DNA from 3 places in the Spartinivicinus poritis genome. Region 3 is predicted to be linked to each of the others. Evidence: predicted binding sites of a transcription regulator. Region 3 holds the regulator's gene; each other region holds the start of a gene.
What was found. The regulator FNR, encoded in region 3, switches genes on or off when oxygen is low (the NO sensors DNR and NnrR bind a similar motif). The targets are predictions, from matches to a motif close to TTGATNTANATCAA.
Positions count from the first base shown of each region.

Region 1: the regulator FNR is predicted to act here: its motif matches at 991-1,004, upstream of ubiU (ubiquinone anaerobic biosynthesis protein UbiU).
Region 2: the regulator FNR is predicted to act here: its motif matches at 2,187-2,200, upstream of ORQ98_RS12965 (ribonucleoside triphosphate reductase).

Region 1 is NZ_JAPMOU010000015.1:20,979-25,406, reverse strand. Features, by position in the region: gene ubiT (ubiquinone anaerobic biosynthesis accessory factor UbiT) at 1-476, opposite strand, end outside; gene ORQ98_RS12945 (STAS domain-containing protein) at 619-930, shown strand; gene ubiU (ubiquinone anaerobic biosynthesis protein UbiU) at 1,177-2,172, shown strand; gene ORQ98_RS12935 (U32 family peptidase) at 2,198-3,079, shown strand; gene ORQ98_RS12930 (substrate-binding periplasmic protein) at 3,129-3,860, shown strand; gene narL (two-component system response regulator NarL) at 3,861-4,428, opposite strand, start outside.
Region 2 is NZ_JAPMOU010000015.1:25,976-30,403, forward strand. Features, by position in the region: gene ORQ98_RS12955 (anaerobic ribonucleoside-triphosphate reductase activating protein) at 1-144, opposite strand, end outside; gene nrdD (anaerobic ribonucleoside-triphosphate reductase) at 203-376, opposite strand; gene ORQ98_RS12965 (ribonucleoside triphosphate reductase) at 387-2,105, opposite strand; gene ORQ98_RS12970 (hypothetical protein) at 2,374-4,155, shown strand; gene ORQ98_RS12975 (HlyD family secretion protein) at 4,207-4,428, opposite strand, start outside.
Region 3 is NZ_JAPMOU010000026.1:45,128-49,555, forward strand. Features, by position in the region: gene hemN (oxygen-independent coproporphyrinogen III oxidase) at 2-1,390, shown strand; gene fnr (fumarate/nitrate reduction transcriptional regulator Fnr) at 1,499-2,251, shown strand; gene ORQ98_RS18395 (adenine phosphoribosyltransferase) at 2,490-3,032, shown strand; gene ORQ98_RS18400 (hypothetical protein) at 3,456-3,953, shown strand; gene ORQ98_RS18405 (TraR/DksA family transcriptional regulator) at 4,085-4,414, opposite strand.

The DNA.
Region 1 (4,428 bases), on a different contig from region 3:
CCACAGCGAATGGATAAATTCATTATAGGCGGTAACACATCAAGCTCCATATTATCCAATAAGTTTTTAACCTGTAGTCCTAATTCTGTGTCCCCTCCTATCGTTAGCTGACGTTGAAAAAATAACGTATCAGGATCTTCCTTTCGTGCAGCTAACAATATAAAACTATTCAAACTCCCTTCTATCGTCACATCAGCCGAACCATTTTTTTTAATCAGTATTTCATTTTTCTCACCACACCCAAATAGCCAGCTAATATTCAAGTCGGTAATAGCTACTTTTAACCAGGAACCTTGTAAAAATTCACAGTCACCATCTGCTAATGTCTCACTAAAAGCCTGTTGTAATAAGTGGGTGAGCAGCTTCTGCTGTAAAGCAAAAGGCATATAAACAAAAGGCTTAGCTATTAACTTTGGTACAGCAGGCAACAACTTTTGTGTATCAGGCAAGCTAATAATCATAGCAGCTATACTCATTTTAAGGGTCAATTGAAACTAGGCAGTATCTATTGTATAGCCAGTGACCATTTTGATTTAAGTCAAGGCCTACTTTATTAATCTTACTGCTTAAACTATAATCAAAGGTGACTTACTAAAAGCAATAGAATAAAGACAAGTTATGGACAACTTTGGAACAAATATTAAAACGGAAACAGCTGACAACCAACTTACTATTTTTATCGGAAAAAACTTCACCCGAGAAGTTGTGCATGCATTTAAAGAAGCCTACTTAAATGCTAAAGATAAAGTTCATACTTATATTATTGACTTCCAGCAAACTGACTACATGGATAGTTCTGCAATCGGTGTGATGATGTGTATGAAACAAGACCTAAGTACAAAAAAAATACAGGTAGTACATTGTAATAACTTTATATACAAAACATTACAACTAGTACAATTCGACAAGGTGTTCACTATTAAGCAATAACTTGTGAAATGTGACTATAAATTTCATCCTTTAATACTTACACACTAAAAACAACTCCGCTTGATACAAATCAAGCTTGTTAATCACTGACTTTGTTACCCTCACAATATTTCAACTTATTAACTATCTATCATTACCCACTTACTCATAGCGATAACGATTAAAAGCTAACTAGGTCATTTAAGATCTGGCTATATACTTTGATTCGCAAGTTGTATACAGGGTATAGCGATGAGGACTTAATATATGGAGTTGGTCTGCCCCGCTGGAAGTTTACCAGCCCTGAAAGCTGCGGTAGATAATAGTGCAGATGCTGTTTATATAGGCTTTAAAGACGATACCAATGCTCGCCATTTTGCTGGTCTCAACTTTAATGATAAAAAGGCTACTAAAGCATTAGAATACGCAACTGATAGAGGTGTAAAGGTATTTGTAGCCATCAACACCTACCCCCAACCAGAAGGCTGGATACGTTGGCAAAAGGCTGTTGATCTTGCTGCAGATTTAGGTGTCAATGCTTTGATTTGTGCTGATATTAGTGTTCTCGATTATGCACGTAATACTTACCCTACACTCAACTTACATTTGTCAGTACAAGGCTCTGCAACTAACTATGAATCATTAAGATTCTATCAACAGCATTTTGATATTAAACGGGCTGTGTTACCACGTGTATTATCTTTAAAACAAGTTCAGCAAGTAGCCATCAAGTCACCTGTAGACTTAGAAGTATTTGCCTTTGGCTCACTCTGTATTATGGCTGAAGGTCGTTGCCACCTATCTTCATACTTGACAGACCAATCACCCAACACCTGTGGTGCTTGCTCCCCTGCCAGCTTTGTTCGCTGGCAAGAAACCAGCGAAGGACTGGAATCACGATTAAATGACATATTAATTGACAAGTTTCAACCAAATGAAAAAGCAGGTTACCCCACTCTTTGTAAAGGCCGCTTTGAGGTAGCAGGTACTGTCTATAATACTATTGAAGAGCCCACTAGTCTAAATACCATAGCACTTATTCCCCAGTTATCAGCAATAGGCATTAAAGCAGTTAAAATTGAAGGCCGCCAACGCAGCCCTGCTTATGTAGCGCAAGTCGTCAGTGCTTGGCGACAAGCATTAAACAGTTATAAGACAGACCCTAACAACTTTACAGTGAAACCTCACTGGCAAAATGAACTCGCTAAGATTTCCGAAGGCACACAAACGACGTTAGGTGCATACTCAAGACCCTGGCAGTGATACTCATCGTGAGTGGTATAAAGTAATGAAGTTATCTCTTGGCCCTATTTTATATTTTTGGCCCAAACAACAGGTTTACGATTTTTACCAAAATATTATAGATACACCCATTGATATTGTGTACCTAGGAGAAACGGTATGCAGTAAGCGTCGAGAGTTAAATACAGATGACTGGCTTGAGCTAGCCCAGCAGTTAGCCAATGCCGGTAAAGAAGTAGTCCTTTCAACACTCGCACTTATTTCAGCAGAGTCTGAGTTAAACAGCTTGCGGCGTATTTGTTGTAACAACTCGATTATCATCGAAGCCAATGATATGGCAGCAGTGCAGTTGTTATCTGCCCAAGGGGTTCCATTTGTGACAGGCCCAGCCATTAATATCTATAATGGCAGAAGCCTCTCCCTTTTACATCAACAAGGGCTTAAACGTTGGGTAATGCCTGTAGAACTATCTGCTCATACTCTTCAATCCATATTAACAGAATGTGTCGAACAAGGTATTAAAGATAAGGTTGAAACGGAAGTATTTAGTTACGGTTATTTACCCTTGGCTTACTCTGCACGGTGCTTTACTGCACGCTTTCGCCACTTACCAAAAGATAACTGCCAATTTGTGTGTATTAACTACCCTGACGGCATCCTCGTTAACAGCCAAGAGAAACAACCATTATTTACCTTGAATGGCATCCAAACCCAGTCTGGTAGCGTATATAACCTAATTAATCAAATACCATCAATGCAAAAAATGGGAATTGATATTGTTCGTTTAAGCCCTCAGTCTCACGATATGAAACAAATCATTAACCAATATCATGCAGCCATTCAAGGAGAAACAGTGTCATTGATTGCTAATGACAATCAATGCAATGGATACTGGTTTGCAGAGCCAGGCATAAACTCTTGTTTATAGGAGTAATACAACCAATACTTAAGAGAGTAAAAAATACATGAGGAAGGTAATGAAATACCTGACTTGCTTTACTCTCTTAGCTTTATTCAATCCCCTCATTTTCGCAGGTAATATCAATATTGTTGTAGAAAACTATCCACCCTATGCTTATAAAGACAATGGCAAGATAACTGGGTTGTCCACCGACATAACCCATTATCTACTAAAAGATTCTGGCATCAAAGCTGAATCCTGGGCATTTGCCCCCTGGAAACGAGCATTTTTATTAGCATCACAAAAACCTGGTACATTATTATATACAGTCGTTCGTAAGCCCAATCGAGAAAAACTGTTTCATTGGATTGGCCCTATCAGCGATCGTAATATTTACATTTATAAACTTAAAAGAAGGAAAGATATTCAAGCTTCATCACTTGAAGAGATAAAAACTAAAGGTTACTCCATTGGCACTGTTATAGGCACAGCAGCCACCGAACAGCTAAAAAGCGCAAACCTAAAAATCACAGAAACCGTAAACTATGAGCAAAATGTACGCATGCTATTGCTTGACCGAATCGATCTAATTGTATTTCTAGAATACTCTCTGGCCTATTTAGCCAAAAAAGCTGATAGCCAATATGGCAACTTCGAAAAGCTATTTCTATTAGATAGCTCTAAAAAATACTATATCGTCATTCAAAAAGATACTGCCCCTGATATTGTCAAAAAGCTCCAGCAATCTTTTATAAGGCTTAAACACAGCGGCAAACTAGCTGAGATTCAAAAGCGATATTTAAAATAGTCAATTGATTCGATTTTCGACTACCCATACAGCGGCTTCAACCCGTGACTTCATATTCAGCTTATTTAATACCCGTTTAACATGCACTTTTACTGTCCCTTCTGATATTTTTAGCTTCCGCGCGATTAGCTTATTGCTTTGCCCTTCCGCAATTAGCTTAAGTACTTGCTTTTCCCTACTGGTTAGTTCATCAATATTCGCTTTACGAGCAGTTGTTTTATGTCTTATCGCTGAGGCAAGAATAACAGCAAGCTCTGGGCTAATTGCCATTTGTCCTGTCAGTGCCTGACGCAATTGCTCAACAACTTTCTCTGGCTCCATATCTTTCAACAAGTAGCCATCTGCTCCCCATTTAAAAGCCTCCATTACATCCTCCTGATCATCTGAAACAGTAAACATCAGGATGCGAGCGTCTACTTCCGCTTCTCGTAACGCTTTTAAAGTTTCAATACCACTCATACCCGGCATGTTCAGATCTAATAAAATTAAATCCGGCTCATATTGGAGCGCCAAAGCAACCGCTTGAGTACCATCTCCACACTCTGCCACAGGGTTAAAATCGTCTTCT
Region 2 (4,428 bases), on a different contig from region 3:
CCCAGAGGTAATGTTGATGAGTTCAGGGTTATGGCAATACTGACAGCGTAAGTTGCAGCCTTGACAATATAGTACTGTTGCTAAATGATCAGGAAAATCAATGGTGGTGAGGGGAGTTATTCCACCTATTCGTACTTCTCTCATATAAACTGCCTAGTAAATAAATCAAGAACAAGACCATCCCTGGCAGTACGGCTTGGTTTTAAGTAGCTGCTAATCGCTTTGTCGATGTAGACTCAGTGAAAAACTGTCGGTCGTTATGCTCAGCCAGTTTGCCGGGATTAAACGCAGAAGTTGGTCGATGGTAGCCCATGACGCGGGTCCAGACTTCACAGCGCTGTCTTTTTGGATGGTTTGTTAAAGTTTGCATGGTCATAATCTTTTCTTTATTTAACCTCATTAGCAAGAATTTCTTCATCACATTTTGGGCAAAACTCATGTTCGCCCGCCAAATAACCATGAACAGGACAAATAGAGAACGTAGGAGTAATCGTGATATACGGTACTTTAAAGTTGCTCAAAGCGGCTTTGACAAGTTTACGACAACTGACACTGCTTGAAATGGGTTCTGCCATATAAAGGTGTAGGACCGTTCCCCCAGTGTAGCTACGTTGTAATTTTTCCTGTAACTCTAATGCTAAAAATGGATCATCAGTATACCCAACAGGTAATTGGCTGGAGTTAGTATAGTATGGGGAATCTTCAGTCCCACATTGAAGGATATTAGAAAATCTTTTTTTATCTTCTTTGGCAAATCGGTATGCAGTGCCTTCAGCGGGTGTTGCTTCTAAATTATATAACTGGCCGGTTTCTGCTTGAAATTCAATTATCTTCGCTTTAATGTGGTTGAGTAATTCTAGAGCAAATAATTGTCCTTGGCAGGTAGTAATATTCTCTTTGTCATCACTAAAATTTCGAATCATCTCATTGATGCCATTAACACCAATAGTTGAAAAGTGATTACGCAAAGTGCCTAGATAACGCTTAGTGTAGGGGTATAACCCTTCATCCATTAATTGTTGAACAACTTTACGTTTAATTTCTAAACTGTCTTTTGCTATATTTAATAAATAATCTAGCTGTTGAAATAAAGCCTGTTTATTGCCTTTGTGTAGATAACCTAAACGGGCACAATTAAGGGTAACAACACCTAGAGAACCAGTTTGTTCGGCGGAGCCAAATAGTCCGTTGCCTCGTTTTAATAGTTCACGTACGTCCAATTGTAGCCGGCAACACATTGAGCGTACCATATGAGGTTGTAGGTCTGAATTTAAAAAATTTTGAAAATAAGGCAGCCCATACCGAGCCGTCATTGCAAACAACCGATCGATATTCTCTGATTCCCAATCAAAGTCAGGCGTAATATTGTAGGTTGGAATAGGAAAAGTAAAAACACGTCCTTTAGCGTCACCTTCAGTCATTACTTCAATAAATGCCTGATTGATCATGTCCATTTCTTTTGTGAGTTCGCCGTATTTAAAAGGTTGTTCTTCACCTGCAATAACAGGGATTTGTTTTTGTAAGTCTACGGGGCAGGTCCAATCAAATGTTAGGTTTGTGAAAGGTGTCTGAGTACCCCAGCGGGAAGGAATATTCAGGTTATAAATAAACTCTTGGATTAATTGTTTTACTTGTTGATAGCTGATTTGATCTTTGCGAATGTATGGCGCGAGATAGGTATCAAATGAACTAAATGCCTGAGCACCAGCCCACTCATTTTGTAAGGTGCCTAAAAAGTTAACAATTTGCCCCAACGCTGCTGATAAGTGCTTTGGTGGAGCTGACTCGACCTTTCCAGTAACACCATTAAACCCTTCATACAGCAGTTGACGTAATGACCAACCAGCACAATAACCCCCCAGCATATCCAAGTCATGAATATGGAAGTCAGCATTAACGTGGGCATTTCTTACTGCTTCTGGGTAAAGGGTGTATAGCCAGTAATGGGCTGTCATTTTACCTGAGGTGTTTAAAATCAGCCCCCCTAGAGAATACCCTTGGTTGGCATTGGCTTTAATCCGCCAGTCTTGCTTGGTCAGATATTCCTGATAAGTGTTATGTATATCCAAGAGCGGCGGGGATTCGACAGTATTTGTACGCAACATGATGGTTTCTAACTACTAAACAATGAGTGATGTATACTATATATAGTATATTTGATTTTCATATAATACTATTTATTGTGTTTGATCTGGATCAATACTACCTAGGTTGAGATCCTGGGTTGGCCGATGGTATGTAAAATGAGTAACGATTGAGCAATATAAAAGAGTTAAAGGAAGGATATAAAATAGAACAGCCTTTTTTAGTAGATTAGTACTTACTACAATTGGTTATGATGAGGGTATCTGTTATTGGTATGGGAAGTAAGCCATGACATATCCTATTGGATGTAACCCAGATACACATGATGTAGGTAGTAGAGCTGATAATTTTTCCACAGAACATGCTGCCCCGCTAGCTCGGCAAGGAAATGTTGTTAGATTGAGTGAGTCTGCGGCTGCACGACAACTATTTAATCATCAGCAACTTGATTATCAGCTACAAACGATGGCTAAGCCGGTTACTAGCAGTGAGCTGATTGCTTCTAGCAGTGTTGCACAACAGCTCGTGAATAAGAGTCTAGAGGGTAATAGCCTAGAAGATAATGGTGCAGTTATTGATAATGAGGAGCGGCAGTTAATCAAACGCTACCTGGAAAATGTGCTCAATAGCTATGTATTATGTTATGGCAAATGGGAAATCAAGGCTAAGTTAAGGCGGTTACCTAAAGATCCAGTGGGCTATTTTTCTAAAACGGGTAATGAGCTGCGGCCTGTTAATGGTAAATGGGCATCACCTAAACATTTGGCGGTTTTCAACAAGATAAAAGAACAAATGCCTACTGCTGGTGCCCTAGAGATTGAAGATGGCAGAATTTGTATAAAAGAGCCTTTTCCTAAAACTGCTCAGGGTTTGGCCAATTATCTAAATATATTAGTAGGTAATGGAGCTATTACGGAAGAAAAGGCCCACAACTCAAATAAGTCGACTCTGATTCGAAGCTTGTTAGCGCCGACTGATCAAAAGATAGCTGATATATTGACTAAATATGTTGAGGTGATAGGCTCTGAAAAAAACCGCACAACTAAAGCATATCGAGTATTATTTAAGCCTCACGATAATCCTTTTGAGCCTACAAACGAAATAAAACAATATCGGGGTAAATTTAGGATTAGAGCAAACACAGCACGAGCGGTGGAAGTGGTTGAGCATGAAAAAAAGCTACTTGGTCAATTGCTGGAACGCTTGGAAGCTTGCCAAAAACAAGTCGCTGCTATTAGTCGAGGTGGTTTGTTTGAGCAGGCAATACAACAAATTGCTACTAAGGCGGATAACCATTTTAGCAACCATGTTATTGATTATAAGACTCGAAAATTCGATAACTTAAAGGTGGATCTTAGTGCCTGTCAGGAATTATTGAAGCAACCGCACACCCATTTGGCGACTAAAGATGGTATAGAACAGCTACGGGAACAACTAAAACACTATCAACGCTATGTAATTCGGTTAGAGCAGTTTGTTGCTGCTGTTGATGACTTAACACCTAAATTATCTGGCTATAAGGCAGTTTCTGATGTAGGTAAAGCCATTCAATTAGTTGAGCGGTTGGAAAACCATCAAGTGAGCTGGCATGACTATATGCCTGCAGATATTAGTCAGTCTGGGAAGGTAAAACTATTTTTCCAGAAAGTCAGGGCAAGATGGTGGGCCTTTGTTGCACGTTCTTCCGACTGGCAACAAACCATTCACTATAATCGAAAAAACGATATTATCGCCAGTATTAAAATGATGCATGAACAGGCTGATAAGCTAAATCAGCTCTTAGTGGGTGAAGGAATACAGCAGCAGCTTGATAACAACGCCCTGTTATTTCGGGTTGAGTTAGCTGATCGGTTATTAAAAATTGCTCATAAGCTAAAAAATAAATCTGCTATCCGGTTTGGTTTTACTATGTTGAAACGAAAGGCTTTCGAAAAGCTGCTTGCCAATCAGTTAGATCTGGCCGAAGGTAGTGTGCGGAATTTTAAAACCAGTCCCAATAAAAAAGGCGTTAGTGGTGGTATTAATCGATTCACTGAGAGGGTAGGTCGAATAGTTTATCGATATAAATGAAGAGAAAGCTAATGGTGTGTATAGTTGGGTAACGACTTTACACATGCACGACTAGCTACTTAAGAGACGTTTTTTAATCCGGTAAAGTGGCTCAAATATCCACTCCATTAGGGTGCGTTGTTCTTGAATCAAGTCGGCGCTTAAGGTTAATCCAGGGCGGAGTGGGTATTGTTTGTCATTGAGTTGCATATGCTGTTTATTGATGTCCACTTCGGCCCGATAATAAATTAATTGATCGTCTAGTTTGATATTACTCTCTTTTGCATAAGAAGC
Region 3 (4,428 bases):
TATGTTAGGACCTTTGAAGTGGCAGTCCTCGCTTATCGAACGATATAATCAGCAAGGCCCACGTTATACCTCATACCCTACTGCCGTTGAGTTTTCAGAATCATTTGAGCCTGACCACTATCAACAGGCTTTAACAAAACTCAAACATCAGCAAACACCACTGTCGCTGTATGTACACATCCCATTTTGTGCCAGTGTTTGTTATTACTGCGGCTGTAATAAAATTATTACCAAAAACCGGCAAAAAGCTCTGCCCTATCTGACGGTATTGGAAAAAGAAATCCAGCTTATCTCTCAGCAATTAGACTGCAAGCCTGTGGTTGAGCAACTGCACTGGGGAGGTGGTACCCCTACCTTTTTGACCCATGAGCAAACCGCCCAGTTGTTTAAGCTGCTGGAGCAACACTTTCAACTGGTGGATGATATTGATGGGGATTACTCGATTGAAATAGACCCACGAGAAGCTGACTGGCCAACCATGGGGTTATTACGCTCCTTGGGATTTAATCGTATTAGTTTAGGCATTCAGGATTTTAATCCGGTTGTGCAAAAAGCGGTTAATCGAGTTCAATCAGAGGCTGAAACAGAGGCTATTTTTGAAGCAGCCAGAGCATTATTATTTAAATCCATTAATGTGGATTTAATTTATGGATTACCTTTTCAAACTACAACCAGCTTTTTAGAAACCCTTGATAAAGTCATTGCTCTCTCACCCGACCGGCTCTCGATATTTAATTACGCCCACTTACCCCATCGGTTTAAGCCACAACGACGAATTAAGCCCAACGACTTACCTTCTGCTACAGAAAAACTCAGTATTTTACAGCACAGTATTGACCGGCTACAGGCAGCTGGCTACCACTATATTGGTATGGATCACTTTGCTTTGCCTGATGATAAACTGGCTATTGCTCAAGCAAAAGGCGAGTTACATCGTAACTTTCAAGGCTATACCACCCATGGCCATTGCGACTTAATTGGGCTTGGGGTGTCTTCAATTAGTCAGATTGGTGATGTTTACTGCCAAAATCACACTGCACTTGATGACTATATTCAGTCAATCGAAAATAATCAGTTACCAATTAAACGTGGCTTTCGATTAAACCAGGATGATTTACTTAGACGAAGTATTATTCAACAGCTAATCTGCCATTTTCAGGTAGATTTAGCTGAGTATTGCCAACCTCTTGGAATAAATTGGCATGTTTATTTCCGGGAAGAAATTATGCAACTTATGCCAATGCTTGAAGATGGGCTCATTACCTTAGCCGATAGCAAGTTAACTATCACCAACAATGGAAGGCTATTAGCCAGAAATATCTGTATGGTGTTTGATCGATATCTGGCAAGCAAACAGTCAACGGAAAATTTATTTTCTAAAGTCATTTAATACTAGAAATTTTCGCTTGTTGCTAACCGGGTTCACCCCCTACAATAATCAGAATGTACCCGTTAGCCTAAATTAACAACTTTATGCGTTCGAGGCCTCAGCGTAACAATGACTGCCAAAGTAAAACCTATCAACCAAGTCGCTTGCAAAGACTGTATATTAAGCACCCTTTGCCTGCCTATTGCCTTAAAAATAGAAGATATTGATACGCTAGACAGCATTATTAAACGAGGCAAGCCGCTACGCAAAGGTGAGCATTTGTTTTTCCAGGGTGACACGTTCAGCTCTATCTATGCTGTTCGCTCTGGCGCCTTAAAAACCTACACCACCACTGATGATGGCGTTGAACAAATTACTGGCTTCCAGTTACCAAGTGAATTAGTTGGGTTAAGTGGTATTGATGATGAACATTATCCAGTATCAGCTCAAGCAGTTGAAACCACTATGGTCTGTGAAATCCCCTTCGAAAAACTGGATGAGCTGGCCAGTACTCTGCCTGAGCTACGTCGTAAATTAATGCAAATCATGAGTAAAGAAATTCGCGAAGATCAGCAAATGATGCTGCTACTCAGTAAGAAAAATGCCGATGAGCGGATTGCAACCTTTCTCTTAAACTTAGCTGCCCGCTTCCGTCGCCGGGGCTTTTCCTCTCAAGCTTTCAGACTCCCCATGTCTCGCAATGAGATGGGCAATTACTTGGGGCTTGCGGTAGAAACAGTTAGTCGTGTCTTCACGCGCTTCCAAAAAAATGGCTTAATTGATGCCAATGGTAAGGAAATTCTGATCAAGGATTCCATGACTATTTGCTCTTTAGCTGGGGGCAAACCTGTTAATCAAGCCAATGATTCATTAACAGGCTAACCTTCCTACCCAGCAAACTTAGGAACGTGCACGAAATAGCTGACAGTTTTGGCTCCAATCCATCCCGCTTGGCGCTATAAGTTTATTGGTGGTTAGGGCAAAAACTCGACATAAGCCCACTATGCCTTCTTTTTTGCGCCTTGCCAAACGAGCTTGGAGCAAAAATCCAGCAAGTGATTTCGTGCATGTCCCTTAGCTGGGAAAAAGCATCGATAAACCATTATCTGGAAAAATTATAATGATATTTGACGAATATTATGTAAAGTCATTAATCCGTAGTGTTCCTGACTGGCCCAGCCCTGGTGTCATGTTTCGTGATATTACTCCCTTATATAAATCACCAAAAGCACAACGAATGGTGGTTGATAGCTTCATTCAACGTTATGTTGATGCCGATTTTACCCATATTGGCGCAATGGAAGCTCGTGGTTTTTTACTAGGCTCGGTCATTTCCTATGAGCTGAATAAGCCTCTAGTGCTATTTCGAAAACAAGGCAAGCTACCTACACAAACCATTGCAGAAGAATATGACATCGAATATGGAAAAGCAGTGCTAGAAGTACAACATGATGCTTTTGAAAGTGGTGCAAGTATTCTGCTAGTGGATGACTTGATTGCAACGGGAGGCACTCTTCTTGCCGCAGCAACCTTAACCCGACAGTTAGGGGGTAGTATTTATGAAACAGCGGCCATTATTGACTTGCCTGATTTAGGTGGCAGTCAAAAACTCCAGGATTCGGATATTCCTGTTTATACACTTTGTGCCTTTGCTAAAGACTAGCAGGCCTGGCTGCACCAATGCGCGCCCATCAAAGGGTGCGCTGGTTATCGAAGAGTAAAGCTGTTACCGCTAATTTCACCGTCATTTAAATGACAACTCTGTCAGCTATTTGATCACTTTATAATTTTCTTGTTCATCTTGCTCAACAAACATCAGGTAGGTTAAAAAGCGAAAGTAATATTTCCACTACCGCTAACCCCATTCTTCAGAGCATTATCCTTATCAAACACTTTTTAACTTTTTCCAAGTAAAGCAAGCCGTTAAGTTGTGTATTTCAGTCTACACTAACCATAAAACAGGATTTTATTGAATATCAGTCATTTTTTTGTAATGAAGAAAAGGAATGCCAACAGCAGTAAAGGCCCATACTGGTCAAAAAAATGCATTAAAAACAATAAACGTAGGGAAAATGAGAGCTGAATAATGGGCATTTGTGCAGAAGAACTAAGACATTATGTCGTTCAACCCACTTTAAAGCAATTGCAAATCAAGCATTGCTTAGCAGAAAATTTGCTAATGGGGACAGCTGCTCAGGAAAGTGGGCTAGGCTTCTACCTACGCCCTAAAAAACATCATTCCTATGGCATTTATTGCATTACCCCTATTATGCATAGAAATATTTGGGATAAATATTTGGTTCAATTACCAGAACTGGCAAGTCAGGTAAGGGGATTGGCCAGCCAGCATGAATTTTTGGAAAATCCCCACCAAGAATTAGCCACTAACCTGAGTTATGCAACAGCCATTGCCTGGATGGTTTACCAGCGTGTCCCAAATTTTCCGACTAAAGGTGATCCATCCAATTTAGGGTTGTTAGGGAAATGCTGGCGCCGTTATTACCATGGTAAACCCCAGGCCTCATTAGACGACTTTATCCATAATTACCATCAGTATATCCTGGGTACTCCGCAAGCAGCCTGACGGTCTAACATAGCAACTGCTTATATTAATTACCGCAGTAGGTTGAAAATATAGTCTGTTAATATTTTATATTTACTTGCTGACTATTAACTTTTTAAGCAAGCGCATATGTTCCTGTATTGCCTATTTACTTAACCTGATAACTGCTCAGCACACTGAATACACAAATCCGTATAAGGCATTACCTTTAATCGAGCAGGTGCAATCTCCTGCCCACAATGACTACAAAACAGATACTCTTCATTATCAATACGTGTTAATGCACGCTGGACCTTGATTAACTCTGATAAAGTCTCATTACCTAGAGCATCGACCACCTCATCATTTTCACGTTCTTGTGCCTGCTCTGACCAGTCTCGGCTGGTGGGTTTTACTGCATCCCGCTTCAGTCGCGACAATCGCTGTTCCAACTCCACTTGTTTAGCCTGTAGTTGACGTTTTATGTCTTCATATAATGTCATGCAGTGCCTCACCA